3 regions of the Qipengyuania sp. NPDC077410 genome follow, and region 2 is predicted to be linked to each of the others. Evidence: riboswitches for the same ligand, from Rfam matches in the RefSeq annotation. Region 2 holds a riboswitch; each other region holds the start of a gene.
What was found. A riboswitch is a leader RNA that binds a small molecule or an ion and turns the genes downstream of it on or off. The one in region 2 is predicted to bind cobalamin.
Positions count from the first base shown of each region.

Region 1: linked by a shared signal. The riboswitch ahead of metE (5-methyltetrahydropteroyltriglutamate--homocysteine S-methyltransferase) and the one ahead of ACIGGE_RS01525 (hypothetical protein) in region 2 are both predicted to bind cobalamin.
Region 3: linked by a shared signal. The riboswitch ahead of ACIGGE_RS11245 (TonB-dependent receptor plug domain-containing protein) and the one ahead of ACIGGE_RS01525 (hypothetical protein) in region 2 are both predicted to bind cobalamin.

Region 1 is NZ_JBITWB010000008.1:4,734-17,244, forward strand. Features, by position in the region: gene ACIGGE_RS17820 (TonB-dependent siderophore receptor) at 1-1,408, opposite strand, end outside; gene ACIGGE_RS17825 (acyl-CoA thioesterase) at 1,646-2,425, opposite strand; gene metE (5-methyltetrahydropteroyltriglutamate--homocysteine S-methyltransferase) at 2,430-4,733, opposite strand; cobalamin riboswitch at 4,846-5,068, opposite strand; gene ACIGGE_RS17835 (S46 family peptidase) at 5,208-7,256, opposite strand; gene ACIGGE_RS17840 (alkaline phosphatase PhoX) at 7,422-8,747, opposite strand; gene ACIGGE_RS17845 (hypothetical protein) at 8,902-9,099, opposite strand; gene ACIGGE_RS17850 (translocation/assembly module TamB domain-containing protein) at 9,099-12,511, opposite strand, start outside.
Region 2 is NZ_JBITWB010000001.1:309,512-315,201, reverse strand. Features, by position in the region: gene ACIGGE_RS01540 (TonB-dependent siderophore receptor) at 147-2,078, shown strand; gene ACIGGE_RS01535 (hypothetical protein) at 2,090-2,644, shown strand; gene ACIGGE_RS01530 (cobalamin-binding protein) at 2,646-3,575, shown strand; cobalamin riboswitch at 3,669-3,880, shown strand; gene ACIGGE_RS01525 (hypothetical protein) at 4,062-4,310, shown strand; gene ACIGGE_RS01520 (HEPN domain-containing protein) at 4,678-5,616, opposite strand.
Region 3 is NZ_JBITWB010000002.1:642,339-654,849, forward strand. Features, by position in the region: gene odhB (2-oxoglutarate dehydrogenase complex dihydrolipoyllysine-residue succinyltransferase) at 1-138, opposite strand, end outside; gene ACIGGE_RS11215 (2-oxoglutarate dehydrogenase E1 component) at 156-2,987, opposite strand; gene sucD (succinate--CoA ligase subunit alpha) at 3,085-3,975, opposite strand; gene mdh (malate dehydrogenase) at 4,008-4,970, opposite strand; gene ACIGGE_RS11230 (putative bifunctional diguanylate cyclase/phosphodiesterase) at 5,237-7,144, opposite strand; gene ACIGGE_RS11235 (hypothetical protein) at 7,274-7,627, opposite strand; gene ACIGGE_RS11240 (cell wall hydrolase) at 7,749-8,828, opposite strand; cobalamin riboswitch at 8,986-9,171, shown strand; gene ACIGGE_RS11245 (TonB-dependent receptor plug domain-containing protein) at 9,262-11,178, shown strand; gene ACIGGE_RS11250 (ABC transporter substrate-binding protein) at 11,175-11,990, shown strand; gene ACIGGE_RS11255 (FecCD family ABC transporter permease) at 11,987-12,511, shown strand, end outside.

The DNA of each region.
Region 1 (12,511 bases), on a different contig from region 2:
CGGCAAAGAGCGTGATGGTCGGCGCGAGTTCGTAAACGAGACCGAACTGCGGACTGATCCGGCCATCCTTGCGCTCGCTGTTTACGCCGGTGAGATAATTTTCGGTGCGCAGCGTGAAATCATCGTAGCGTGCGCCGAGCCGCACTTGGAGGCTGTCGGTCAGTTCGATCTGGTCCTGCACGAAGATCCCGGTCGACGTCTGCCGGTCCAAGCGGTCGTTGTTCGGCAGCGGTGACGGCGGATCGAAGCGACCATAAACGGGATCGAAGATGTCGATGACGTAGGATTCTGCATCTGTTGGATTGGTCGACAACGCAGGCGGTCTGCGGCGGCCGAATTGCTGATAATTGTCGAACTCGTCATGGTCGGCGCCAAAAAGCACACGATGGCGTAGTGCGCCGGTCGTGAATTCTCCGCTCACTTCGCCACGAACGACTGTCTGTTGGGAATCGTAAAGGCGAGAGCGCCGTTCGCGAGCAAGTGAGCGCCCGTCGCGGAACAGTTTCTGACGGGATCCGCTGAGGTCCGGGTCGGACGACAACCCTGTAAGCAAGGTATCGCGAATGCTGCCGCCCAGAAGCACGCTCCAGCGATCATTGAAGTCGTGCTGCACGCGAAGCGAATGGCCTTCAGCCCGCGCGATGTGATCGCCGTCGCCCGGCTCACCGAGATAACGGCTGCGAGGGACGGTCTCGAAATCCCCGTTTAGCACAACGATCCCGCGGTCGAACGGCACTTCGACACGAGTCTTTTCCAAATCGTATGTAACGCGCGTATCCGGTCCGATCGCCAATCCGATCGAAGGCAGGAAGCCCCAGCGATACTCGTTGACAGTATCGCGAAACGTGTCGCCATCTTCGATATATCCGATCAATCGCGCGCTCAGGGCGCCAGTGACCGCAATATTGATGTCGGTTTCCGAGCGCAGCCTGTCAAAGCTGCCGAATTGCGCACTGACAGTTCCAAAGGTGTCGCCGATCTGCGCCTGCTTGGTCACGAGATTGACTGTCCCACCGGGTTCGCCGCGACCCAGCAAGGCAGCGGCAGGGCCTTTCAGGACTTCGATCCGTTCGATCCCCGCCGTGTCCCGTTCCCCGCCGAAACCGCGTCCTCCATTAAAGCCATTGACCAGATAGCCGGTCGGGATGTTCTCATCGCCTGCAAAGCCGCGAATGGCGAAGGAATCCCATAACCCACCGAGCGTGTTCTGGCGCGCGACCGAGGCGTTGAGATCAAGCGCGTCGTTGAGTCTGACGAGATTGTTTTCTTCAAGCGTTTCGGAATCAATCAGGTCGATCGACTGAGGGATTTCGGTCACGGCAAAGTTTCCGCGATAGGCTTGGCGCACACCACTGACGACAATCGCCGAACTGCCATCGGGTGCGCTCGCCGTGTCCTCCTCTGGCATGCCAATGTTCTGCGCATGGACATTCGCCGCGGGCGCGATCAGACACAGGGAGGCAATAGCGTAAGCGGCAGTAGAAGGCTGAATGATCATTGGAATCCAAGACAGGAGGGGCATAGGGTATGAGACTATATCTCATAACGCCGCGCCCATACCTGACCATCTGCCGAGGTCAATGATATAGTGTAACTTTCTTTACGAGCCGAAGCCGTCGCACGCTCGAACCACCGTTGTGCGAGGTTACTCGTGGCCCACCCGAATGGTCTTGCTCGTGCCCAACTCGTTCACGGCTACGAAGGTGAACGCCGCTGTCGCAGCATGGACGCGTATTCCGCTTAGCAGGTCTTCGGACCAGATTTCCACCGCAACGCGTACGGAACTACGCCCGGTCATCTTCACCTCGGCGACCAGTTCGACCATATCGCCTTCCCTGATTGGCGCGACGAAATCGATGCGGTCTGAAGATGCCATCACCAAGACCTCGCGTGTATGGCGGGTGGCGGCGATAAAAGCCGCTTTGCCCATCATCTTCAGCGCGTCGCCCCCGTAGAGCGTGCCGTAGTGGTTGGTTTGCCCAGGAAACACCATCTCTGCGAGCCGCAGGATAGAGCTCGGCTCTATGGGGGCGCATTCGAACATCGCCGGAAGCGGCAGTTTTGTCGTGGGGCCTTTTCTTGCCACCAATGTGAAGCGCCCGCGGGTGCATAGGCGTCGTTCACCTGAAACCGGCGCTTCTGCGATCAGCTCGACTTCGACATCGAGTGAACTTGTGCCCACGCGTACGAGGTGTCCTGTCACTTCCACCAGATCGCCTTCTTGCGCGGGAGCGGCGAAGTCGATCTTCTGCGATGAGGCGGTGACGAAGGGCGCGCGTCCGTGGCGCGAGGCAGCGAGGAATGCGACCTTGTCCATGTGCGCCAGTGCGACGCCGCCGAACAGCGTCCCGTGATGGTTCGTGTCGCCTGGGAACACGATGTCGATCAACTGCACGGCGGGCCGCGCGTCCTTCGTCTTACTCATCGGATTATGCCTCGGTGTTTGTTTCTGCACGCAAGGTTCGGGCGGCCGATACCATCGCGGCGATTGCCGGTTTGACTTCGTCCCAACCGCGGGTCTTCAGCCCGCAATCGGGATTTACCCAAAGCTGCTCCGGACGCAGATGCTTCTGCGCTAGTCGCATCAATGCAACCATCTCGTCCTTGCTCGGGACGCGCGCCGAGTGAATGTCGTAAATTCCCGGCCCGATTGCGCTGGGATAGCGATAGCTGGCAAAACCCGCGAGCAACTCCATCTGCGAACGTGCAGTTTCGATCGAGATGACGTCGGTGTCCATGGCCCCGATCGAAGGCAAAATGTCGTTGAACTCCGAATAGCACATATGCGTATGGATCTGGGTCTGGTTGCCGACGCCGGCAGCCGCGAGGCGGAAACAGTCGACCGCCCAATCCAGATAGGCCGGCCAGTCACGCTCGCGCAGGGGAAGTCCTTCACGCAGCGCTGCCTCATCGATCTGGATCGCCTTGCAGCCCGCCGCTTCCAGGTCGAGTACCTCGTCGCGGATCGCCAGCGCGATCTGGCGGCAACTCGCCTCTCGGGGCTGATCGTCGCGCACGAAACTCCAGTTGAGGATCGTGACCGGACCGGTCAGCATGCCTTTGACAGGCTTGTCGGTCAGCCCCTGAGCATAGCGCCACCAATGGACCGTCATCGGTTCGGGCCGCGAAACATCGCCATATAGGATCGGTGGCCTGACGCAGCGCGATCCGTAGCTCTGCACCCAGCCATTCACGGTGAAAGCAAAACCCGCAAGCTTCTCGCCGAAATACTGGACCATGTCGTTTCGCTCGAATTCGCCATGGACCAGCATGTCGAGCCCGGCCTCTTCCTGCCATCTGATCGCGCGCTCGGTCTCTTGGTGCAGGAAAGCGTCGTAGCTCTTACTGTCCAGTACGCCGCGATTATACTCCGCGCGGGCTTTGCGCACGGCGCCGGTCTGCGGAAAGGACCCGATGGTGGTTGTCGGGAAGAGAGGTAGATTGAGCACCTTGCTCTGAGTCTTGACGCGCTCGGCATGACCCGCGCGGCGTTCGCGCATGTCAGGCGTGAGGGCAGCGATCCGTTCGCTGACAGTGCGATCATGGATGCGTGCAGCAGTCTTGCGCGCTTCGGTCGCACGGGCGGAGGCGGCCAACTCAGCTGCGACGCTTTTTCTTCCATTCGCTAACGCCCGGCGCAGCAGATCGAGCTCCTCGATCTTTTGCACTGCAAATGCCAGCCACTGCTTCAACTCATCGTCCAGCCTGCTTTCCAACTGCAGATCGACGGGCACGTGCAGCAGGGAGCAGGAGGGGGCGAGCACCAGATCACGCTGCGCCGCCAGCGGCTCCAGACGATCCAGCAGCGCGGCCAGATCGGCGCGCCAGATATTGCGCCCGTCCACCACGCCAAGCGAGAGCAGGCGGTTTTGCGGCACCGCCTTCACCACCGCATCCAATTGCTCCGGCGCGCGCGCCAGATCGATGTGCAGTCCGGCGACCGGCAGGGAGGCGGCGAGCGACAGGTTATTTTCCAGACCTCCGAAATAGGTGGCCAGCATGATCTTCGGCCCAGCACGGCCCAGCTTGGCATAAGCGCGGGTAAACGCGCGGCGCTGCCGATCGGTAAGGTCTGTAACGAGGATGGGTTCATCGATCTGCACCCATTCAGCGCCTGCTTCCTCAAGCCGTGCGAGCACAGTGACATAAAGCGCAAGAACCTCTTCGAGCAGGTCGAACGGATCGCTTCCGTACTCTTTTGCAAGGCTCAGCCAGGTTACCGGTCCAAGGATGACCGGACGCGTTTCAAAACCCTGCGCCTTGGCTTCGAGATAGTCCTCCAGAGGCTTGATGTGCCCGAGTTGCAGCCGAGTTTCAGGCTCGATCTCGGGGACAATGAAATGATAGTTGGTGTCGAACCATTTGGTCATCTCGCCAGCGGTCACGCTGCCATGCGCGTGGCCGCAAGTCGCACCGCCGGTCGCACCGCGTGCCATCGCAAAATAGGTTTCGAGCCCGGCTGCTTGGCCGCTGGCGAGGCCATAGCGCGCCGGAATGGCGCCGAGCATCACGCTTGTGTCGAGCACATGGTCGTACAGCGAGAAATCATTTGAGGGCAGCCAATCGACGCCGAGTGCCTTCTGCCGCGCCCATGTCGCGGTCCTCAGGCCCTGTGCGGCCTCTTCCAATTCGTCTTGTGAAATAGTGCCGGCCCAGAATTTCTCGAGTGCGAACTTCAGTTCGCGGCGTGGGCCGATGCGGGGAAACCCCAAGCTAGCAACGGAAACGGTCATTTTCATTTACCCCGATGAAGACGGGGGAGACCGGTCGGGCGCGCGCGCCGGACGCGCGACGGTAGATCCGGGCGCGCGTCATGCAAGCGACCAGACCGGGCACCCCGCCGGTGGACGTTATCGCGTCGGAGGCAGGTCTCCTGGCTCGCGGGTCAAAGCAAAACGGTCCGTCTTCCCGGAAGGCGAGCCTTCCAGTGACATGAGTGGACCGCCGCTCGCCGCTTACAGTTGCGGGGGCAGCGCCGGCATTGCTCCCTTGTCAGGGCGCGCACCGGCTTCCCGTCTTAGCTCCGGCGCGGCGAACCCACCGGAGAACCTCGACAAACATCCCATCGGCCTTCCAAGCCATCACGTCAATAGAGCATATAAAGAATTCTTTATATGCTCTATTGATAGGCGATCATCCGAATTTTTAATGCCTGTTCGTAAAGCGGACAGGCGTTTTCAGCTCGCCCGTTACTGGACGAGCAGTGCTCAGCGCCGGGCCAGTTCCTCGACGAGGGCAGGGGCGGGATAGATCGTCTCCAACGCCTCCTGCACCGCTGCGGCAGAGACAGCGACGGTTCGATTGAGCGTGCCATCGTATCCGTAATTGCCACCCAGCGAATGGATGTTGCCGTCGAAGGCTGCACCGATCACGGTACCGGCCCGGTCGATCACCGGTGATCCGGAGTTGCCGCCGATGATATCGTTCGTCGTCACGAAATCGTAGGTCGTATTCTTGTCGATCTTCGTCTGGTTTGCAGCGAAGGCCGGTGCCACATCGAAGGGTGCGTTGCCGGTAGCACGCTCAAAGGTTCCGCCCATCGTCGTTTGGAACGGGACCTGATTGCCACGCTCGATCCAGCCCTTCACCTGGCCATAGCTGATGCGCAGGGTAAAAGTGGCGTCTGGATAGAGGCTGTCACCGTAGGCGGCAAAGCGCGCATCGGCCAGTTTGACGCCGGCGGCTGCCAGTGGACCCGAATACTGGGCGTCAGCCAGCGCCTTCAATTCGCGCTGGCGCGTGGCCAGTTTGAGCGCGTACTTGATCATGGGATCGTCAGAAGCCTCTACCGCCTCGAGGCCGCCATCCCACAGCGCCTTTCGGACTGCCGGATCGGCGAGGGAAGTGCCGTTTACCAGCCGTTCGGCAAGCTGTTCGGGGCTCTCCTTCCCGAGCAGAAGCTTGGTGTCGGGATCGTCCACGCCGAGATATTCGCGCGCCTTGGATAGGCTCCATTCCATGCCCAGTTCATCCAACCACGGATTGACGGGCCGTTCGTCGAGCACCTGCTTTTCAGTCAGCGGCAGCGCGCTGTCGGTATAGCCGGGCAGACGCTCTGAATTGGGTTTGCCGCGTTCCTGTGCCGCAAAGACCAGAGTTTGCGCGTAGCTGTAAAGATCGCCCGATGGCTGGGTGAAACGAAGCGGATAGTAGAGCGCGCGGTACGCGTTCATCGCCTCATCCACCGTCGTCCAGGGATCTCCGATCTCGCTATCGCCCGCAACCTGCTGGCGCAGATCGTTCTGCGCTTCGGCGAGTCTGGCAGTGAAAGCCGGATCGTTAAGTGCCTTGGTGCGACCGATATAAACCTTCAGACTGTTCTCGATGCCGCTAAGCATGTCGCCGCCTTCGCGGGCATGTTCCTTGCTTTCTTCCATTGCGCGGATCAACCGACCACGCAGTTCACTGAGCGTGGCGACCGTAACCGGCAGCCGTACTTCGCGCTCGAATGCCAACTGGCTGTCCGTCCATAGGCGGCTGGTCGATCCCGGGTTGCCAACCACAAAGGTGATTTCGCCTTCTTCCGGAGCGCGAGGGTTCCATTTTAGGTGCTCGGGCGTCGCGATCGGCCGACCATTCTCATATGCGCGCAGAAAGCTTGCATCGAGCGAGTAGCGCGGAAAATTGAAATTGTCCGGGTCGCCGCCAAAGGTCGCGGCTCGATCTTCAGGTGCCCAGGCCAGGCGCACGTCGGAGTACTTGCGATAGGTGTAGAGCTTGTACTGTCCGCCACCGAAAAGCGTCACCACCTGACAGCGGGTCGTCTCCGAGTCGGGGCAGCCGGCCTTCTCCAGCTCGGCGATCTTCGCGTCGCGCGCTTTGGTCAGCGCCTCTCCGGTCTGCGATCCGATCGCGCCAATCACATCGGGCGTGACGTCCGAGATCATGGTGACCACTTCGGCCTGCTGACCCGGACATTTGAGCTCGGCATCGCGCCGGTCCGCAACGAACCCATTGAGCAGATAGTCGGCAGTCTCGTCCGAATTGTCGAACAGGCAGCTCGCGACACAATGGTGGTTGGTCAGGATCAATCCATCGGGCGATACGAAGCTGGCCGAACAGCCGCCCGTCAGTCGCACAGCCGAATTGCGCACCGTATCGAGCCACGCCTGATCGGGAGCCCAGCCATATTGCTCGCGGACCTGCTCGGCTGGAAAACCGTCGAACGTCCACATGCCTTCTTCTGCCATGGCAGGTTGCGAAGCCAGCGCACAAATGGCGGCGGCGGCAAAAAGTGCGTTTCGATTGATTTGCATCTGACTGTTCCTCCTGGTTCGAGGGCGGTCATGCGATCTGTAGGATGGCCGCTCTTGGCGATATGTTAGACCTCTTCCGCGCCTTTGCGCCAGTCTTCTGGTAAATTCAGCGCTACTGAGGCCCTGACCCCGCGCTGGCTTTCGGGGCTCGGAATTTTCGCCGATCTAGACGGCCCACGGGCCTGTAATGGCAAGAGTCCGCGTCGGTGAATATGCGTTGACGAAGAACCACTTGCCGTCAGGCGAAAAACATCCGCCTGCCAGTTCTGTCTGCATGCGCAGGCGACCCAGAGTATAAGCCCGGCCATCGGGCGTAATACCGCGAAGATGGTTATCGACCACTTCGGTATACTGGTCTTCGCAGACAATCAGGTGGCCGTTCGGACCCACGGTGAGATTGTCGCCGTAGTTGAACTGGTCTTTTCTCTGGCTTTCGAAAAACAGTTCGATCTGGTCGGGTTCGCCGCCAGTGCCGGGGACAAGTCGCAAGATCTGGCCGAGTTTTCGCTGGCCACCATTCGTTGAGCAGACGAATATTTCGTCTGTTCCCGTGTGGATGCCTTCACCTCTGGCGACGAGGGCGGCACCCTTTGCCGCGGCCCGGCTTCGCAGGTCGTCATTCGGGGATTCGACATCGTCGCAATCGATCCAGCGTACGGTGTGACGAGACCCGACCGCCATGTCGGCGGACGTCCAGTTGCGCGTGTCCGATAGGCCCTCCACGACCATCGCCTGCAGTAGACCGCCGTCGCCAAGGCGCCCAGGGGTGGTCGGAACGAAACGGTAGAGCACGCTGTCGTCACGATCTTCGCTAAGATAGACGATCCCCGTTCTCGGATCGACACAAGCCGCTTCATGATTGAAGCGACCCATGGCTTTCAGGGGAACCGCATCGATCAGGCCGGTCGCATTGGCCGGAACTTCGAACACCCAGCCATGATTTTCAGCGAGACCTTCGCCGAAACGCTGGCCCGGGCCCGTGGGTGCTTCCTCACAGGTCAGCCAACTTCCCCATGGCGTGATGCCGCCCGAACAGTTGCGGATCGTCCCTGCAAGCGAGCGGAACTCGCGCTTTACCTCAAGTGTGGTTGCATCGAGTACGATGGATGTGGTCCCGCCAGGCACGATAGCGCCGTCGCGTGTGCCGAAACCTTTGGCGAGAACGCCGCCGGCATCATCAGCCGGCACCAGTTCGTGGTTGCGGATGAGCACAATTTCATCGTTGCCGAGCGAGAAACAGCCCATGCCATCGGCCTTGTCGGGCACGGTGCAGCCATCGGTCATCGCATTCCCTAGGCTCGACAGGAGCCGGTAGGAAAAGCCGCGGGGAAGGTCGAGCATTCCGGCAGGATCGGGAACCAGTGGACCGTAATCCGCGAATGATGACGGCGCCGACGTCAGCGGAGCTGACCGGCCAGTGCAACCATTCAACAACAATCCGGAAAAGGCCGCGCCGGTAGCGCCGATGAAATTGCGGCGGTTCAGTAGCATCAGAATTCTCTCTTACCCGGTGACCGGAAACGGCCCTTTAGCGGCGATGCTCGCTATAGCCAACGCTCCTCTGAGAGGCAGCGGCATGACAACGGTTTGGTAATTCCGCGATGGGCGCGGTTCTTCGTCGCTGCGGCTGGTCGCCACGAGCTAGTCAATTTTCGCGCTCCTTTACGGACACGGGCTGTTTTGTCGTGACGGGGTTGGGGCTTGGGGAAGGGGTGAGCTCCCGATCCAGTTCCTTTGCTTTGCTTTCTATCTCGTCTTGGGCGATTTCGTACCGCTCATCGAACGACTTCTCCCGTTCGCAAGCTGACAGTACGAGCGGCAGCAGAATTGCAAGCCGTCGCATCAGTAATTCTTCCGATAACGCACGTTCACATTGGTAGCCCCTGACCCCCCGGCTTGGCTGAGGATCGACAGAAACGGGGTTAGGCTCACTTCAAGCTGTGTCGCGGTGAACCCCCGCGCATCGGTGATGAATTCCACATAGATGTCGTCGGTCAGATACTGACCTGCGGCGAGCGCCGTCCCGCGGCCGTTGGTGTCGTCGGGCCCAAGAATGCGGAGCCGGTCTACGCCAGTTGCCGAGCGCAGCTTCCCAAGGGGATTGAGGCCGCCGCCACTCCCGCGCAGCGAATTGAGCGAGGCTGCCAATTGCACTGCCTGTATGGTCGAAAGATTACCGATCGAACTACCGAACAGAATGCGGGACACGATTTCGTCTTGCGGTAATCCCGGAACGCTCGAGAAGGCGATCTGCGGGTCGTAAGCACGGCCCGACACATTGACGTTGACGACGACGTCCTCGATGTCGTCAGTCGCCGTGAGCTGAATTACAGGATCGATGGACGTCCCACCGGTAAAGTCTACTCGACCTTCGCTCAATTCGAACGACCGGCCGGCAAACCCAAGCGTTCCCCGCACGAGCTCGACCTCGCCCGAAACGCGGGGTGCCGTGCTGGTTCCACCGAGCCGCATGTCGGCACTCCACTCGGATTCGAGACCCATGCCAGACACATAGAGCTGCTCGGGAGCACGCAACGCGATATCGAGCCTCAGCTGGTCGAAGAGCCCTGGCTGTGGCTGGGCAGGCTCCTCACCGGTTATCCGCTTAGGGCCGCGCGGTGGCTTGAATCGCACGCCGGTCAGTTCGGGCACTTCGGCCGAACCCTGACGGATGATCTGGTAGCGTGTTTCTGGCAGCGTGATTTCGCCGGAGAGCAGGGCGGTTTCGCCCGCCGCCTTTGCCAGGCGCAGATTGCCTGTGGCGGTGGCAGCAAGGGCGTCGCTTCGAGCCAACCGAGCGTTGTTCAGCGTGACGTCGACGTCCATCGGATAACCGCTCGCCTCGGCAAGGCTGATAAAACCCTGCGCACTTACCGATCCGTCACCGGCCGTCGCCGTCAGACGCTGAATGGCGAAACGATCACCAGTGAATTGGCCTTCGATTGCCATGTTCGACAATCTCGTCCCATAGGTCTGGTTCTCGTAAGTAAGACTGTTCGCGCGCACGATCCCCGACAGCTGCGGGCTTTGTACCCGGCCGGAGAAATCTGCCGCCACGCCGATTGGCCCGGACAGGCGCTGATCGGGCTGGCCGGCGAACGAGAACAGCGTATCCGCTGGCCCGTTGTAACGGATGCCGCCATCCAGCGGAGCTGCGAGAAGCCGGGTTGTCCAGCTACCCGAGCCGGGGGGCAGCGGCCTCAGGGATGCATTCAGGCGACCGATGACGCTGCCACGACGACGCATGACCGCGCGCGCTTCACCGCCATCTGGAAGCAGCTTGCCCACGAAATTGATATCGAGCGGCTGGCTCACCGAAACCGCCGTCGTGCGGCTGAAATTCGCAATCTGTAGCCGGGCATCGGCGCGGGGGAATGCAGAAGCATTCGGCTGGTCGAAATCCAGACTGCCGGTCGCACTGCCGTTGATGCCAAGACCGGGTACGAACGCTTCGACGATTGAGAGATCGAGCGAATCCAGGCGGCTCTGTATCTTCATCCCTTCGCCGTAAGTGCCGGCCAATCGAATGTTTCCGCGACCGAAATCGATCCGCGTGGGCAGCAGTTCATAGTTGTTTTCACCCGGGACGATGCGCGCCGGGCCGACTGTGGCGAATTCGACACCGCGTACTCGTCCTTTAAGTGCGGCGCGCCAGAGGTCTGGCTTCAGCTCGGCATTCGCGGCGACGCGGAACGGAACGCCGCTAACCCCTTCCGCCAGGATGCGCGCAGTCCCGTTGCCATCGCGATAGTCGATCTTCGCTCGTGCCGCGGCAAGGTTGAGGCTCCCGAACGTGGTCTGGGAAAGTTGGGCATCGGCAACGACATAGGGCTGGTCGTAAAGAACGATCCGTGCATCGATGATTGCCGATCCGATCGCCAAATTCGCGGGGCCGGGAAGCACGGTATTCTGAGCACGAAGGTTTACGAGTGCCTGCTGGTATTCGCCGGCTGCATCAAGCCGGACGACACCGGCAACGCCTCGACCATTGGCGTCGAGACGGCCTGCAAACGGTCCAGCCGGAGTTTGTCTCAGCGACCCGGCGAAGGCAATGCCCGCCAGATCGGCGTTGTTGATTTCGAGCGTAAGCTGATCGCCCATTCCGAGCACCACATCCGCGGTAAGCGGGCCGTAATCGGTATCGCCGGTGGCGGCGAGGCGATACCCATTGGGAGCCCCTGTGATATTCGCACGTAAATTTGCCAGACCGATGCCCAGATCGGGTCGCTCTGCCGTAACAACCGCGTCGGGATCGCTGAGTGTGCCAGCCACTCTCACTCCGATACGGCCATAGGCATCGGTGACCCCATCCGCGTTCAGGGCCAGTCTTCCATCGGGCGCGTAGAAACCGCTGCCCCCAGTGATGCGCGCGGCTGGGGCACGCAGAGACAGGTTCGAAAATCGGATTATTCCGTCCGGCCCATAGCGAACGTCGCTTGCCGCGACCGCATTGCCGCCGAGAAAGTCGCGCACGCCCTCGTTAAACAGGCTCGTTGATCGCGCGCGAACGCGGCCGGCCATTGCGAAGCCGCCGTCCTGCGATTCAAGATCGACATCGGTTTCGATGTTGAATATCCCGACGCTTTCCACGCGGTAATTGTCGATCTTGCCGTCGATGGCACCGGTGTAGAGCCCGGTCGACGTATCCGCGAGCAGGATCACGCCCGCATCGATCCGGTCCGAGCGGATGCGCATATTGTCCGACAGGATGCGGGTGCCGTCGATGGCGAAATCCCCGGCCAGACGGACATTGCGCAGGGTTCCGCCAGCCACCGTGTCCAACCCGACGATGCGGGACGCGCTGGCATCGACCGGGATCATGATCCGCTCTGCATCGACTGTCGCTTCCCCGCTGGCGCGCAGGTTTTCGAGCCCCATGTCATTCATCGACAGGCGGTTGGCATTGATTGCATATTCGACACGCGGCGTGGCGAATTCGCCATTGAGTGTCAGCAAGGCGCGCAGGCCACTGCCACGAAGGTTCTCGGCCATTGCCGAAGGTTTTAGCAGCACGAAGGACAGCGCCAGATTGTCGAAGCTGTTGTCCGACAGATCGACGAGGCCGTTCGTGTTCAGGCGAAATGCGTCGCTGTTCAGATTGCCGTCGAGCGTCACCCGGCGCTCATCCAGGGCGGCAGACATCTGAATATTCATCACCGGACCGAGCAGGGCTGCGGTCGGTCCCTCGAACATGCGCGCGATGCGGGTCGGGCCTCGCACAGCAAAGGTGCCGTCGCGGGCACTGATCTGCAAAC
Region 2 (5,690 bases):
CGAATTTCGTCCGGGCGACGAGTAGCGGTTGGAGCCGCATCGGCAGGACTGCCGGGGGATGCACGCGTCCGTCCCTAGCAGTCTCGTCGACCGCACTCGTGCGGACGCTCCGGCCAAGTCGCCCGGCGCCCCGGAAATTCGTTCTCATGAAATACATTCACCTGTCGCTTCTGTCTTCCGTGCTTCTGCCGGCTCCATCGCTCGCTCAGACCATCGATCCCGCTGCCGATCCAGAGACATCCAACACCTCGATCGTCGTCACCGGGAACCGCGCCACCGATCCCATGCCGCTCGACCGGATCGGCGGATCGGTCACCGTCCTCGACGAGCAAATCCTCGACCGGAGGCAAGTCCGCGAGGTGTCCGACGTGCTCCGCGACGTCCCAGGGGTCGCGGTCGGACGGGTTCCCGGTCAGACACAGCTTCGGTTGCGCGGTGCTGAAGCCAACCATACGCTCGTCCTCGTTGACGGGATCGAGGTGTCGGATCCCTATGCCGGCGAGTTCGATTTCGGAACGCTTATCGCCGACGAGGCTTCGCGGATCGAGGTGCTGCGCGGACAGCAGAGCGCGATCTACGGGTCGGACGCGATCGGCGGCGTCATCCAGTACATCACTCTCGACGGCCGCGATGCGCCCGGGGCGGTCGCGCGGATCGAAGCCGGTTCGTTCGGCATGGTGAACGGTGCTGCCCGGATCGCTGGATATAGTGGCGATCTCGACTACGCGCTGTCCGCCACACTCAATACCACCGATGGCACGCCAGGCGCCCGGAACGGCACGCGCGATCTTGCGAACGACAGTGGTGCGGTCTCGCTGAAGACGACGTTCGCGCCATCAACCAATGCACGCCTCACTGGTGTATTACGCTACGCGCGCACCAATGCCGAATTCAACGACAGCGATTCCGATCCGGGAAGTCCGACCTTCGGATTCCAGGTCGATAGCCCCGGCAACCGCTTCGAGAACGAGGCTATCTATGTGCTCATCAGGGGCGAGCTAGACTTGCTCGACGATCGCTGGACCCAAGCGTTTTCGGCCCAGATCGCGGATACCCGGCGCGACGGTTTCGCTTCGACTGGACGCAGCTATGGCAGCGAGGGCCAGAGGTTGAAAGGGTCCTACGATACGACGTTGCGTATCGAGGCTGGCGGTCTGACCCACCGGGTCACGGCGGCTCTCGATGTCGAACGCGAACGCTTCCGTAACACCGATCCGACCGGCTTCGCATTCACCGGTCGCCGACAGATCGACAATGTCGGTCTCGTCGGCCAGTATGCGATCGATCTCGGAGACCGAGCGAGCGCGTCCGCATCCATCCGCAGGGACTGGAACGACCAGTTCGCCGATACAACCACGTACAGGCTTCAGGCGAGCTATCGGATCGCTGCGGCTACGCGAGTGCGCGGGGCCGTCGGATCGGGGGTGAAGAACCCCTCGTTCTACGAACTATATGGGTTCGTGGACGGCCGTTTCATCGGCAATCCCGACCTCAGGCCCGAGAAGTCGAGCGGATGGGAGATCGGGATCGACCAGTCGCTGTTCGGTGAGCGCGCTTCAATCGGGGTCACCTATTTCGAGAGCGAACTGGACGAAGAGATCTTCACTTCTTTTCCGCCCCCGAACTTCGTCGCCAGCCCTGGCAATCGCGATACCGTATCCAAGAGAAACGGCGTCGAAGTGTTCGGCGAGGCGCGCTTCGCGGAAGCTTGGCGCGTCAATGGAGCCTACACCTATCTGCGTTCCCACGAGGATGGCGCGCGCGAAGTGCGGCGGCCCTCCCATACCGCCAGCCTGGCTGTCGACTGGCGCGCTCCCAAGGATGCCGGAGGGGTCACGCTCGTTGCGCGCTACAATGGAGAGACGATCGACAGCGCTTTCATCGATCCCTCGTTCGTGCCGGTTCGCGTGCAACTGGACGACTACTTTCTGCTGAACGTCAACGCCGACGTGAGGGTGATGGATAATGTCGAGCTGTTCGGCCGAGTCGAGAATTTGACGGCCGCCGATTACGAGGATGTCTTCAGTTTCGCGACGCCCGGACGCTCGTTCGCCATTGGCGCGCGCGCGCGTTTCTAAGGAGAATTTCGATGACGGATGAAATGATAGCAAAGTCCGACATTGCGAGGTTCGCATGGCCTGTCACACTTGCCTTGGCGACGGTGGGCGGATCGCTGGTTGCCGCCTGCATGATGCCGTTCGTGGCTGTTACGATCGTGACCGCCGCGACCATGCGCCGCTCGCTCGCGTTAACGACGATCCTCGCGATCTGGGCGACCAACCAGTTGCTGGGGTTCACCGTCCTCGGCTACCCGCACACGGGATATGCGTTCGCCTGGGGCGGTGCGCTGGGCATCGCATCTATTCTCGCCATGCTCGCCGGTGCCATCATCATGGGAGAACAAAACGAGCTGAGCACCCTTCGGACATTTGGCGCCTTTCTGATCGGCTTCGCTGTTTACGAGGCTGCGCTATTCGGGTTTGCTTTGGTGGTAGGCGGGACAGAGACTTTCACGATGGCGATCGTGGGACAGATCTTCGCGAACGATGCATTATGGTTCGCAGGACTGTTGTTGGCGTCCTGGCTCCTCGCCAGAGCCGCTCCCACGCTATTCGGACCTTCTCCGCGAATACGGTTCGCCTGACATGGCGCAGCCGCGCATCGTGTCCCTCCTGCCGAGCGCGACCGAAATCGCCGTCGCACTCGGATTGGGAGAGAGCCTCGTCGGTCGCTCGCACGAATGCGATTATCCGCTTTTCGTAAAGGCATTGCCGGTCGTCACGTCGACCAGACTCGAGAAAGGACTGACGTCGCGGCAGATCGACGACCGGATCCAGGAAATCGTGAGGCAAGGACTGTCGGTATACGAAGTCGATACCGCGCTTCTGCGGGACTTGCGGCCCGACCTCATCTTGACCCAATCGCAATGCGCGGTCTGCGCGGTCACCCCTGCCGATCTGGAAGAAGCACTCGGCGACTGGATCGGAACCGCCCCGACGCTGCTGTCGCTGGCACCCGATACATTGGAAGATGTATGGAGCGATTTCGCTAAGGTCGCCGAAGCGGCGGGAATTCCCGAGCGTGCATCATCGGTCGTCGGTGACTTGAAGGAGCGGATGTCAGGGCTATCCCGAAGTAGCGCGGAGAGGATGGATCGCCCGCGTGTCGCCGCGATCGAATGGATCGATCCGCTGATGGCCGCAGGAAACTGGGTACCCGAACTAATCGAGGCGGCCGGCGGTCACCCATTGTTCGCGCGAGCCGGAGAACATTCCTCGTGGCTGAATTGGGACGACTTGATTGCCGCCGATCCCGATCTGATCGTTGCGATGCCCTGCGGATATCTGTTGCCACAAACGCTCGCCGATCTGGGGTCGCTCGTCGACCACTTCGGTTGGAAAGACCTTACCGCGGTTCGCAAAGGGAAGGTCTTTGCCGTTGATGGCCACCATCTTTTCAATCGTCCTGGCCCACGACTCGTCGAGTCGGCTGAACTGATCGCGCAGTTGGTTGGGGCGACGCCAACACAGGCATTGGAGATGGGACGGGATTGGATCTCCATCGATGGGGTTTGACGATGTTTTTCGCGCTATTCGACGCGAAACGAGCGCATCAGCCCTTGTTTTCAAAGCTGCGTACCGATACTCAAAATCAGCTGCATGCAAAGTTGCGCGCATTCAGCTTCAAGTTCGCACCGGTAACGGGAACACAGTGAGGCCCTCCAAGGTCAAATCTGCGGCTGTCCCTGCAACTGTAAGCGGCGAGCGAGAAATACTGGCGGGTCACTCCGCAACCACTGGACTGATTGTTTGGTTCGGGAAGGTGTATTTCAAGTGATGACCCGCGAGCCAGGAGACCGACCGGAGCGAGTCGCTCTTGCCTGATTCATGGGATTGGTCAGGCGCGGAATCATTTTCGTCGGAGCGACGATAAGCGGCTTGGATTGCTCCGAGCACGCCCGGTCGGCGTATCGCGTCCGTTGACCAGGCTGCTCGGCCGAGGTCCGGAGATCCAAGCCACTATATCGGCGTGAAGGGCTCAGAGCCCACGGAGAAAATACCATGTTCAAAACTAAAACGAGGGTTCTGGCACTCTCGGCTGCAATCGCATTTGGCTCTTCTGCCGCGGTTGCTCAGCAAACGGATATCGGGCCATTTCTACCCGAAGTGGGACAGGCCATAGCTGCGGCCGAGCAAGGTGCGCAAAACATCTGTGCTTCGAATGGCGGTCTGGCATCTTTCAACGTCATTCGCATAATCCAGAACGCCGGTTATTTTGCGGCGCAATTTGAGTATTCATGCAACGGTTGATTCTCAGGCCACTTCGCATTGAATGAGAACGATGAACGGCGCTGGCTTAAACCCGGCGCCGTTTTCGACTGCGGTTCGCGACCGCCCTTTTGTCGACCGCTGACATTCTGAATTTTTCGCGACGATTTGTTGTGTCTCGGAGAGTGTAGCGCGTAGCTGCCGCTATACGATCAACTGTTTTTGGGCGTTCAGATCTCGTACCAGAATGGCTGGGATTGAGGCGCGTTACCAACGACAACCGGTTCTTCATGAACGACCGCTTTTGGCGATAGGTCGAATGCGCTGCTACCACCGAAATGGGGTCGATAGCCGAAGGTCTGCTTCCGGCAAGCCAGATCGATAAGCTGCCGGCCAATCAAATCGGCGTCTACTGCTTATCCGGGCACGATTTGGCATCGGCTTGAAGCTTTTCGAGGCGTTCTGTGCATACATCGTGGACGACGCGACCCAGCTCTTCGACTTGCTCACCGAGCCAATCGAGTTCTTCCTTGTTGATGCGGTAGTGCTTCGAGTAGCGCGCCTTCACGTAAGCTTCCTTGAGCTTCTCGAAGCGTGCGCGATCACGCTTCGTTTCACGCGGCCAGACGTAAGTAAGACGCGGGTCGATCCGTTCAGCCTGGGTGCGCAGGAATGCAAGATTGTGGTTATGCGGCGTATAGAAGGTGCAAACGAGCAGAACGCAGTGATAAAGGCGCTCAGCCGCTTGGTGCAGTTCAAACGCTGCTTTCTTGTTCCAGCCTCTTTTCGTGGCCTCGTTCCCCTGGATGAGAAACTGCTCGGCTGACGGCATCCACTCGTCAAAATACTCCTGAGCCATCGCCAGCGCCTGTTCCAGCGTCTTCGGCTTGGGCGTATGCAGGTCGGTGTCGTCGGATTGGTAGAGCGCAACCCCGTCCTCCTTCACATCCATGAAGAAGTAGCGCCCATGTGCCAGCCCGTTATTCACCTCTTGCAGGGTATGCACGATAAAATTGACCGGCGTCTGGAGCGTACCGGTAACGCCATATTCGCGCATTAGCCGGTCATCGAGCTTCGCCCAGTACTTCACCCTGTCAGTGAGTCGCTTGTCGTTGACGATGATCAGAAGATCAAAGTCGGAGCGGTATCCCTTGGCCGTGTGAGGCTCGTCGACCCAGGTCCCGCGAGCATAGCTGCCGTAAAGAATGACCTTAAGTATCCGCCCGGCCTTCTTCCACTCATGCTTAGCGAGCGCGAAGGCATCGTCGAATTCTTCGAAGATAAGCTGCACGACGCGCTCGATCTCGCGCTGCTTTTGCGGGGGAAGATGATCGAGGTCGGTCTTCATCGTTTAATCTCTAGCAAGCAGCCGCGAAGCTTGCACCTGCCGAGTGCATAAGGCGCGCAGTGACGGCGCACCCC
Region 3 (12,511 bases), on a different contig from region 2:
CACCGCGACCTTGTCGGTTTCCAGGCTGATGATGGGTTCATCGACGGCGACCGCATCGCCGACTTTCTTCAGCAATTCGCCGACGGTCGCTTCGGTGACAGATTCACCCAGCGTAGGAACTTTGACTTCGGTGGCCATATTCTTGCTTTCCCGAATTACTTGCAGTCGCTGCGGACATTGGGCGCCTGACCGTTGAGGCCGAGCGCGATATTGACGAGGGCTTCCTGCTGCACCTGATGGCGGCTGGCGTAACCCGTTGCTGGCGAAGCCGCCACTTCACGGCCGGCGTAGCAGGGGCGCATGCCGGACTTACCCGCAGCCTCTGCAGCCTCTTCGATCAGACGGTCGACGAAGAACCAGGCACCGTTGTTCTTGGGTTCTTCCTGGCACCAGACGATCTGTTCGAGGTTCTTCATGCGTTCGAGGCGAACGGCAAGCGGTTCCCCCGGGAAGGGGTAGAGCTGTTCGATACGCACGATCGAAACATCGTCCAGTTCCGCTTCGTCGCGGCGCTGCATCAGGTCGTAAGCGACCTTGCCGCTGCACAGCACGAGGCGCTTCACCTTCTCGTCGGCAATCTCCTTCATGTCGGACTTTATCCGCATGAAGTGATTGTCGCCCTGGAACTCGCTCGCTTCGGATTTCGCAAGCGGGTGACGCAGAAGGCTCTTCGGCGTCATGATGACCAGCGGTTTACGGAAGTTGCGGAGCATCTGCCGGCGAAGGACGTGGAAGTAGTTCGCCGGGCTGGTGATGTTGCAGACCTGGATGTTGTCGTTCGCGCACAACTGCAGGAAACGTTCGAGGCGGGCCGAACTGTGTTCGGGACCCTGACCTTCATAACCATGCGGAAGCAGAAGCACCAAGCCATTGGCGCGGAGCCATTTTGCTTCGCCGCTGGCGATGAACTGGTCGATGACGATCTGCGCGCCGTTGGCGAAATCGCCGAACTGCGCTTCCCACATCACGAGGCTTTTGGGATCCGCCATGGCGAAACCGTATTCGAAGCCGAGCACGCCATATTCGGACAGCGGGCTGTCATAGACCTCGAACTTGCCGTGCGGCAGCGTGGTCAGCGGGATGTATTTGTGTTCGTCCTTCTGGTCGATCCACACGGCATGGCGCTGGCTGAAGGTACCGCGGCCCGAATCCTGCCCGGACAGGCGCACACCGAACCCTTCGGTCACGAGGCTGCCGAACGCCAATGCCTCGGCGGTGGCCCAATCGAACCCTTCACCGCTGGAGAACATCTCCTCCTTGGCCTTGAGCACGCGGCCCAGGGTTTTGTGGATCGTCAGGTCGCCGGGGATGCCGGTCAGCGTACGGCCGAGGCTGTCGAACAGCTTCTTGTCGATCGCCGTTTCGACATTGCGACGCGCACTTTCCGGATCGGCAGGCTTGTTCATGCCGGACCAGCGACCGCCGAACCAGTCTGCCTGATCGGGCTTGTAGTCCTTGGCCGCCGCAAATTCCTTTTCGAGATGCGCGGTGAACTCGGCGCACAGCCCGTCGGCATAGCCCTTTTCGATCACGCCTTCTTCTTCGAGGCGCTTCGAGTAGAGTTCGCTGACCTTGGGATGCTGACGGATTTCGTCATACATCAGCGGCTGGGTGAACTTGGGCTCGTCGCCCTCGTTATGCCCGAACCGGCGATAGCACCACATGTCGATCACGATATCGCGGCCGAAGGTCTGGCGGTATTCGATCGCCAGCTTGCAGGCGAAGGTTACCGCTTCGGGATCGTCGCCGTTGACGTGGAGGATCGGCGCCTGAACGCCCTTGGCGACATCGCTGGGGTAAGGCGAAGACCGCGCGAATTGCGGGCTGGTCGTGAAACCGATCTGGTTATTGATCACGAAGTGCAGGCAGCCGCCGGTATTGTAACCGCGCACACCCGAGAAGCCGAGACATTCCCACACGATACCCTGGCCAGCGAAGGCAGCATCGCCATGAAGCAGAACGGGCAGAACCTGTTCGTGCTGCTTCAGATCGTCGCGGATGGCCTGCTGTGCGCGGGCCTTGCCGAGCACGACCGGATCGACCGCTTCGAGGTGGCTGGGGTTGGGAACGAGGCTCATGTGAACATCGATCCCGTCGAATTCGCGGTCTGTGCTTGTACCAAGATGGTACTTCACATCGCCCGAACCGCCGACGTCTTCCGGGTTGGCGCTGCCGCCTGAAAATTCGTGGAAGATGACCTTGTAAGGTTTGCCCATGACGTTGGCGAGCACGTTCAGCCGGCCGCGGTGGGCCATGCCGTAGATGATCTCGCGAACACCCTGCTGGCCGCCGTATTTGATGACAGCTTCCAGCGCCGGGATCATGGATTCGCCGCCATCGAGGCCGAAGCGCTTGGTCCCGACGTATTTCTTGCCGAGGAACGATTCATACTGTTCGCCGCGGATAACCGCCGCGAGGATGGCGCGCTTGCCCTCGTCGGTGAACTGGATGGTTTCTTCCGGCGTTTCGAACCGTTCCTGCAGGAAGCGGCGCTCGACGGTGTCCGAAATATGCATGTATTCCAGGCCGACATTGCCGCAATAGGTATGCCGCAACGCATCGTAGAGTTCGCCGATGGTTACCCAGCCGAAGCCGAAGACGCCGCCGACATAGACTTCCAGATCCTCTTCACCCTCGAAGCCGTGGCCCTTGAGCGTGAGGTCTTCGGGAATTTCCCGCTTTGACAGACCGAGGGGGTCGAGGTTGGCGGCAAGATGTCCTCTGACGCGGAACGTGCGGACCAGCATCATTGCACGATTGGAATCGTCCGATGCTTTCTCGAGCGCCTTGTCGTCGAGCTGTTTTCCGGCCTTTTCGGCAGCCTTGGCGACCACCACGCGCATCTGCGTGGGATCGAGCGCGGCGGTAAGATCCGCGCTGCTGTCGACCACTTCGGTCAACCAGGCAGGATTGCTCCAGCTGGGCCCCTGCTGGGGGCCTTCCTGGTCGCCCAGCTCGGGCAGGAAATCATGGCTTTCGTTACCCATCCGGGTCACCTTCTTGCGCCGACCAAATGTCGGCTCCTAATGGCAATGCCTCAGCGGCGCGGACGGTCCCGGGGAGGAGGGTGGCCCGCGCCGGGTATCAGGCAAGTTCCTTGAGCAGCGCGTCGAGCGTGGTGCCAAGTTCGCTGGGCGAAGGTGAAACGCGGATGCCCGCCTTTTCCATCGCTGCGATCTTGTCTTCCGCGCCGCCCTGGCCGCCCGAGACGATGGCACCGGCATGGCCCATGCGGCGGCCCGGAGGCGCCGTACGACCGGCGATGAAGCCGACCATGGGCTTTTCAACGCCTTTCTTCGCCATGTGCGCGACGAATTCTGCGGCTTCTTCTTCGGCGCTGCCGCCGATTTCGCCGATCATGATGATCGACTTGGTTTCGTCGTCCTTGAGGAAGAGTTCGAGCACGTCGATGAAGTTGGTGCCGTTGACCGGGTCGCCGCCGATACCGACTGCAGTGGTCTGGCCGAGGCCGACCATGGTGGTCTGGTGGACGGCTTCATAGGTCAGCGTGCCGGAGCGGCTGACCACGCCGACGCTGCCCTTCTTGAAGATGGAGCCGGGCATGATGCCGATCTTGCATTCGCCGGGCGTCAGGACGCCGGGGCAGTTCGGGCCGATCAGGCGCGACTTCGAACCCTGCAGCGCGCGCTTGACGCGCACCATGTCGAGCACGGGAATGCCTTCGGTGATGGCGACGATCAGTTCCATCTCGGCATCGATTGCCTCGAGGATCGAGTCCGCTGCGAACGGCGGCGGCACGTAGATGCAGGATGCCGTCGCGCCGGTAGCGGCCTTGGCTTCGCCGACGCTGTTGAAGACCGGCAGGTCGATGTGCGTGGTGCCGCCTTTACCGGGCGTTACGCCCGCAACCATCTGCGTGCCATAGGCGAGCGCCTGCTGCGTGTGGAAAGTGCCGGTATCGCCGGTCATCCCCTGGGTGATGACCTTGGTGTTCTTGTCTACGAGAATGCTCATGTGTGTCTTTCCTGTTCGGTGTTTTTCGCCGTTCAGGCGAGCGAGCTGTCCAGGCCCTTGCAGGCTTCCAGCAGTTCTTCGACCGCGTCGGTCGATACCTTGAGGTTGCTCTTTTCCTCATCGCCGAGTTCGATTTCGATCACGTCTTCCGTGCCGCCCGCACCGATCACGGTGGGAACGCCGACGTAAAGACCGTCGAGGCCGTATTTGCCTTCGACGTAGCTGGCGCAGGGCAGGATGCGCTTGCTGTCGCCGAGATAGGCTTCGGCCATGGCGATCGCGCTGGTTGCGGGTGCGTAATAGGCCGAGCCGTTGCCGAGCAGGCCGACGATTTCACCGCCGCCGCCGCGGGTGCGCTTGACGATCTCGTCGAGGCGGTCTTCCGACACGCCCTTGATCTTGGCCATGTCCTTCACCGGAATGCCGTTGATCGTCGAATAGGACAGGACCGGGACCATGGTGTCGCCGTGGCCGCCGAGAACGAAGGCGTTCACGTCCTTCACCGAAACGTCGAATTCCCAGGCGAGGAAAGTGGCGAAACGCGCGCTGTCGAGTACGCCGGCCATGCCGACGACCTTGTTGTGCGGCAGGCCGGAAAATTCGCGCAGCGCCCAGACCATCGCGTCGAGCGGGTTGGTGATGCAGATCACGAATGCGTCGGGGCAGTTGTTCTTGATGCCTTCGCCGACCGCCTTCATCACCTTGAGGTTGATGCCGAGCAGGTCGTCGCGGCTCATGCCGGGCTTGCGCGGAACGCCGGCGGTGACGATCACGACATCCGCGCCGGCGATGTCGGCATAGTCATTGGTGCCGGTGATCTTCGCGTCGAAACCCTCGATCGGGCCGCACTGCGACAGGTCGAGCGCCTTGCCCTGCGGCATGCCTTCGGCAATGTCGAACAGGACGATGTCGCCCATTTCCTTCTTCGCGGCGAGGTGGGCGAGCGTGCCGCCGATCATGCCGGAGCCGATAAGGGCGATCTTCTTGCGTGCCATTGGGGGTAGCGTCCTTGTTCCTGCCATGCGGGACAGCGATGTTACCCGGACCATGAATGGGCCATGCATCAAGTGTCCCGCAAAGGAAGCATGGCACCGGTCGATTGCGAGAGCGACCTAGGCGCGCCAACACGGGAATGCAACCGGCAAACGGCACACGCAGAAAACTATCTTTGCAAATGGTTCGCAATTGCAATAGGCTGGTAGGCTCGGCTCGTTGCGCAAGCTAATTTCAGAACGATAATCCCCTTCTTTCGCGAAGTTGGTCAAGCCGTTCCGTGACTGCGCGTATCGTTGTTTTGTGACGATCTGTCTTCGGCCAGCAGCAGCGACGCCTGATACGCCGGAATGGCGCGGCTGAAGTGATACCCTTGTCCAAGTGTACAGCCCGCAAACCGAACAGCCTTGACCTGTTCGGTGGTTTCCAGGCCCTCGGCCACGATTTCGATGCCGAGCGTGCGGCCCATCTGCGAAACTGCGCGGATGATTGCATCGCTCTTGCGACCGGCCTGTGCGCCCGACACGAAACTGCGATCGACCTTGATCTTCGAAAACGGCCATTGGTTTATATAGCTCAGCGAAGAGTAACCCGTTCCGAAATCGTCGAGCGCAAACCGAACTCCGGCACGCGCAAGATCTTCGATGAACATCGCGATGCTCGGGCTGTCTTCCAGAAACACGTTTTCGGTAATTTCAAGCTCGAGACGGTCCGGCGACAGGCCCGCATCTCTGATCGCGCTGAGAATACCCAGAGCCGCGCCCGGAGCCTTAATCTGCATCGGCGAAAGATTGACCGCGACGGATATATCGTCGGGCCAGGCTGCGGCCGCCCGCGCGGCTTCGCCAGTGAGCCAGTTGCCGAGAGTTACGATTGCGCCGCATTCTTCGGCAACCGGGATGAACTGATCGGGAGGAATTTCTCCCCTCGTCGGGTGGAACCAGCGCGCCAGCGCTTCGAAACAGCGAATGCGCCCCGTATCCAGATCGACGATCGGCTGAAAGTAGACGGACAGTTCATGCCGCGAGAGCGCAAGGCGAAGTTCCGTCTCGATCTTTCGGCGATGGGTCAGGTCCCGCGTCATCGATGCGGTGAAGAATCGAATTTGGGATCGTCCGGCGACTTTGGCCTCATACAGCGCCATATCCGCATGGCGCATCAGTTGATCTGCCGTCACGCCATCGTCCGGCATCAAGGCGATGCCGATTGATGCGCCCATTTCAAGCCGCTCCCCATCGACTTGCAGCGGGCGCATGACCTCGAGCAGGAGCGTGCTGGCCATGACAGACGCGGCGTTGCGGTCGGCTATCTGGCAGGCAATGACGAACTCGTCACCGGCGAAGCGAGCGACGATACCGTCTTCGCCGACCAGCGCGGCGACCCGCGCGCCGATAGTGTGCAGAACCTCATCACCTGCTTGATGACCTTTGAGATCGTTGACTTCCTTGAATCTGTCCAGGTCGATCCAGAAAATACCAGCCCGACCGTCAACATCTGCCGCCGAGATGACGCCAGGCAAGAGGCGGTCCAGCCCAAGACGATTGGAAAGCCCGGTTACCGTGTCGGTCAGCGCGAAGGTTTCCATTTCCGCTGCCAGCGCTGCGCTGCGGTCAGCCGCGTCGAGGGATTCGTGCAAGGTGCGAAAGATGGAGGTGACGATCGAGTACATTGCGGGAAAGAGAAGAGCGATGGTTATCGCAAGACATGCCCCGGCGATCGAACCATGGGCGATGGACGCGATGACTATGGGTGTCGACACCAGCGTCAACTGGCCCAGAGCTATAGCCGGACGCGCGGCGTTGTGCGCGCAGATGCCTATGCCGTAGCCCAGCGCATTCGAAATGATCAGGACCTGCGCCATCGCATCGATGTCGAGCGCGATGGCCGATGCAGCCACAGTGCCGAGGATGAGGCTGAAGCCGAACGCGCCGAACTTGTAAGCGAATTCAAGCTGGGCCGCACTTATCTCTTCCGGGCGCTTCGCCAGGTGACGAGAGTTGACAATGCGCAGGACGGCGATGCTGCTGAGCAGAAAGACAAGTGAATAGAGGAGGGCGCTACCGGACAGATACGCCACGACCGTGCTCGAGATGGTGCAGTTCAGGGCGCCTACTGCAAGGGCCGTGCGCCGGTCATAGAGAGAACGAATGAGAGAGTTGCGAGCTTTCTCGCTCAACGGATCTGTCGACGACGCGTGGGCGACGTACCGCTTCAAATCGAATGACCCGCTTCGCTCACCCATGGCAAGCCGTTTAAGGGGCATCCATCATATTTCAGTTAACGGTAACACGTGGATTTTCCGGAGTTATACGGGGGATATGCTCGCCAGCAACGACTTGATGGCAAGCTGCTCATCAAGACGTCTGGCCAGCCCGCGATCGAGCGTTCGGCAGATGCCGAGCCACCAGTCGTAACTTTCGGTGTCGTCGGCCGCATGGGCGTGTTCAGCCTGCTGCGCTGCAACTTTCGCCGCGCTCAGCCCATGGTTCGCAAAGTGCTTCAGCGCTGCATGCATCACGCCATCGACAGGGGAAGCGGTGGCGACCATCTGCGCTGCCCCGGCATTGTCGTTCGCCGCGCGCGAGTGCGCTTTGCGAGCCAGTGCCCGGGCAATCGGCGAATGAGCGGTGGAACGTGCGGCAGCGAAATGGACCGGCATGCCATGGTCTCCTCAGGGGGGCTGGGCTGTTGAACCCCCTCATGGCCGAAGCACGCTAAACTTCGGTTCCGCAGCATGGTTGTGGAGACGTAAAGGATTGCCTTCGTGTTGGCCCGCAAGCCTATTTTTTCCCGGGCTCGTTGATCCATTTGCCTGAATTGGCATACTCCTCGCGAACCCTGCCGGATTGCGGAAGCTTGTCGGCTGGAGCTGCGGCGGCGGGCGCCCCAACCGGCGCATCCGGTTCGGTACTGATACCGATAGCGGCATTGGACGGAGGGGTAGGCTGTACAGGGCCGGGGACGTCCGCTTCCGCGCGCCGAACGTTGGGGGCGGCAAGCGGCTCCGCGCCGGCATAGTCGTCGGTAAAGGCACCGGCGGTTCCGGCCCCGCCTTTCCAGCGATAGAAACGGTGCGCGCCGATGGCACCGATATAGTCGAGGCTGGCGGCCCAATAGGGGTTCACGTAATTGGTGTGGTAATGTGTGGCCAGGCCGACGGGCTTGTAAACCTCGCCCGCCAAGGCACCCAGCGCTACGGATTGGGCCACCGCCCACCCCCGGCGGGAAGGGGTGCGCGCCAGTGATCCGTCGCAGGTGAAGCTGAACTGGCAGCCCGTCTTGCGTTCCGACCCCTGAAACACCACACCGCAGATGCTGGCGGGATAGGCGGGATGTGCAACCCGGTTCAGGACCACTTGCGCCACCGCTTGTTGGCCCGACAGGCTTTCGCTGGCGGCTTCGTAGTACACGGCCATGGAAAGGCACTGCAATGCGCGCGCCTTGTCGATCCCGTTGCCCGTCTGGCGAAATGCCTGTGCCGCTGCACCCGCGCCATGACTTTGTGCAAATTCGACGGTTTCAAGCGTCCCTTCGCTCTTGCGAAGGTCGGCGATATCTGTGGCAAGGCGCGGGGCATCTTCGAGGTAATAGAAGGCCGATCCAGGAAAGCTTTCGCCAGCCGTTTCGAACGGCATGGGCGTCAAGGGTACGCGTTCGTCGCCCAGGCCAATCGCGCTTCTGAAATCGGACCATTCGCCTTGCGCAGCCACGGTCGGAAGAGCGATGGCAGCGCCAAGAATACCGAGGCGGGTCACCAGTTTACGGCGATCCTGCAATCTTGCGGCCCGGCGTTGAGCGCGCGGCGAGGCGACGTGCAGCGCACGGTCCTTGTTCCCGGCCAACACTTCCAATCCGCTCAAACTGCGTCCTTCTTTAAGGAACTGCCCATAGCCTATACCCGGTAAGGCCGACAGATGTGTGCGATCGCCATCCCGCAACGGGACGGGATTCGATGGCGCCCTATAACAGCAAAACTTAATGAAGTTGCGTCTTGTGCAACGACACATTGCGCAGTAGTCGGCGCCGCGAGTCACGGGTTGGCCTGTTTGCGCAGGCCCGAAGAGGGAAGAGGGTGCAAGCCCCTCGCTGCTCCCGCAACTGTGACCGGGGAGGTCCGCTCCATATGCCACTGCGAAAGCGGGAAGGCGGAACAGGGCCGCTGATCCGGGAGCCAGGAGACCTGCCCATGACCGTCGTTCGGCTGCAGGGCGGGGTGTACCTGTAGCAAACGTGGATGGAGCGTTTCGGCTCCCTCCCGTCATGGGCGGCATTTCGTTCATGACAGGAGGTTACGTGTATAAATATCTGCTTTTGATTTCCGCTTCGGCAGTACCTGGCGCAGCGTATGCGCAGACTGCCAGCGAGCAGGCGCTCGAGGAAATCATCGCCGCCCAGGACGAGGCAAACGAGGCTGGCGATCAGCAAGCGACTGTGGGCAGCTATCGCAGCTCGGCCCCGGCCGAGGCGATCATCACGGTCACGGCCAACGGCCTCGGCACCGATCTGCGCAATACCGGCCAGTCGGTCACCGTCATCGGACGGGAAGAGATCGAAACCATTCAGGGTGCCGATCCGGCACGCGCACTTGCGCGCGTTCCCGGTCTGTCGCTGTCGCGTAGCGGGGGTGTCGGTACGGTAACCAGCGTGAACGTGCGCGGCGCCAATCCCGACCAGCTTCTGGTACTGGTCGACGGCGTGCGCGTGGCCGACCAGGCGAGCCCTTCGGGCGGCTTCGATTTCGGCAATCTGCTGCTCGGCACAGCCGGCAAGATCGATGTTCTGCGCGGATCGAACAGCACGATCTGGGGATCGGAAGCCGTGGGCGGGGTGATCGACATCTCGACGCGGGCCGAACGCGGCATGACTGCCAGCGTCGAGTACGGCTCGCGAGACACGCTGTTTGCCAGCGCCGCTGCCGGAGCAGGCAATGACAATGCCTTTATCGGCCTGACCGGGTCATGGTTCGAGACCGACGGATTTTCCGCAGCCGCATCGGGCACGGAAGCCGACGGATCGAAGCAATTCGCTATCGGCTCCAGCGCCTTCCTCAATCTGACCCCCAGCCTCGAGCTGTTCGCGCATGGTAATTTTGCAGAAGGCGACGTCGAAATCGATGGCTTTCCCGCACCCAACTTCGTCCTCGCCGATACCGACGATACGCAAAAAACCACGCGTTACTGGGGCGATGTCGGCCTTGCCTATTACGGCAACGACCTGACCCTGCGCGCTGCGTACAGCCTGTCCGATACCAAGCGCGCCAATCGCGATGGTTCCGGGGCGGAGACTTTCGCCAGCGACGGCCGCTCCGATCGCATCTCGCTGCGCGGTGAATACCGCTTGCTGGGTGGCCTCTCGCTGGCTTTCGGAGGCGATCATGAATGGACCGAGTTTGAAACGAGCTTCGACACGGCCGCCGAAACCGAAATCAGCGGCGCCTATGCGCAGCTCGGCTGGGTGATGGGCCGTCTGGCCGTCCATGGCGGTGCGCGCGTGGACGATCACGAACAGTTCGGCACGCATGTCAGCTTCGGCGGCGATGTGAGCTACGGCTTTGGCGACGACTGGCGCGTGCGCGGTAGCGTGGGCGAAGGTTTCAAGGCACCGACACTGTACCAGCTGCTCTCGTTCTACGGGAATACGGAGCTCGAACCTGAAGAAAGCACCAGCTACGATCTGGGCGTCGAGAAAGGGCAGCGGGGCTCAGGTCTGCACCTCGCGCTGACGGGCTTCCGCCGCGACAGCGACAATCTGATCGGGTTCGGCGTTACGCCTGAAAGACCTTCCGGCGTGTACCTGAACACCGCCCGCGCCCGCGCGCAGGGCATCGAAGCGGAGGCAGGCTTCGATCTTGCACCCGGCCTTCGCCTTGCCGGCATATATTCCTATGTCGATGCGGAAGATCGTATGACCGATCTCGATCTGGCGCGGCGACCCAAGCATTTCGGTACCATTTACGGCGACTGGATCAGCGATTTCGGTCTCGGCCTCGGGGCGGATCTGCGCCTCGTGGGTGCAAGCTGGGATAATGCTTCCAACACCGTTCGCCTCGAAGGATACGAGTTGCTCGATGTGCGGGCATCCTTCGGCCTGGGCGACAATCTGGAACTGTTTGGCCGCGTCGAGAACGTGTTCGACACCGATTACCAGACGGTTGCAGGATATGGGACGGCTGGCCGCAGCGTCTTCGGCGGGATCAGGGCGAAGATGTGAAACCGCTGCTCGCCGCATCGGTCCTGTTCCTTGCCGCATGTGCGCAGGGCGGGGCCGATGCGCCGACGGCTGGGGCGCGGCCGACCATCGTCAGCCTGAACCCCTGCACCGATGCGATCCTTGCCGATGTGACGGCGCCGGGACAATTGCTGGCGATATCCCATTACAGCAAGGATCCACGATCGAGCTCGATGCCGGCAGAGCAGGCGTCGCGATACCGCGCCACCGGCGGCACGGTCGAAGAGGTTCTCGCGCTCGATCCGGATGTGGTCGTGGCGGGAAGCTTTATCGCGCCCGCAACGCGCGCCGCGCTGGAAGATCTGGGCATGCAGGTCGTGACTTTCGGCATAGCCAGTGATGTCGCCTCGAGCGAGGAGCAGATCCGGGAACTGGCTTCTCTGGCCGGCGATCGGCAAGCGGGGCAGCGCCTGATCGAACGGATCGAAACGGCGCTCACCGAAGCAGAGGCGCCGGACGGGCGCGCCGTCGACGTTCTCCTGTGGCAGCCCGGCGGAATTGTCGCGGGCGAGCAATCGCTGGTGAGCGACCTGCTTGCCCGTACCGGCTTCACGAACGGAGCGCCGGCCCGTGGGCTGTCCCAGGCCGACTATGTGGCGCTCGAAGATGTGGTTGCCGCGCCGCCGCAGGTGTTGCTGGTTGCAGGCGGCGACCTTGGCCAGCAGCACCCAGTGCTGGACCGGCTGCCTCATATGCGGCGCGAACGCTTCGATACCAGCCTGCTTTACTGCGGCGGTCCGACGATCATCCGTGCCGCTCGTCGACTGGCGGAGATACGGAGCACAATATCGTGAACCGCGCGACTTTGATCTTCGGCGGGTTGCTCATCGTTGCGCTTCCGCTTTCGCTGCTGGCGGGGCGGGTCTGGCTCGATCCGGCCAGCACGCCCAACGCCGCGCTCATCCTTGCAGAGCTGCGTCTGCCGCGCGCCCTGCTGGCTTTAGTCGTGGGCGCGGGATTGGGAGCGGGCGGGGCAGCCATGCAGGGCTATCTGCGCAATCCGCTGGCCGACCCCGGTCTTTTCGGGATCGCCCCGGGCGCGGCGCTGGGTGCCGTGGCGGCGCTATGGTTCGGCTATGCCGCTTCGCCGTGGCTGCTTCCCGCATTCGCCCTGATCGGGGCGGGCGGGGCGATGGCGTTGCTGGCGGCGATTGCCGGACGCACGGGCGGGATCGCGCTGTTCACACTCGCCGGGCTCATGGTTGCGAGCCTCGCCGGCGCATTGACGGCGCTTGCGATCAGCATGGCGCCCAATGCTTTCGCCATGAGCGAGATCGTGATGTGGCTGAACGGCGCGCTGACCGACCGGAGCTGG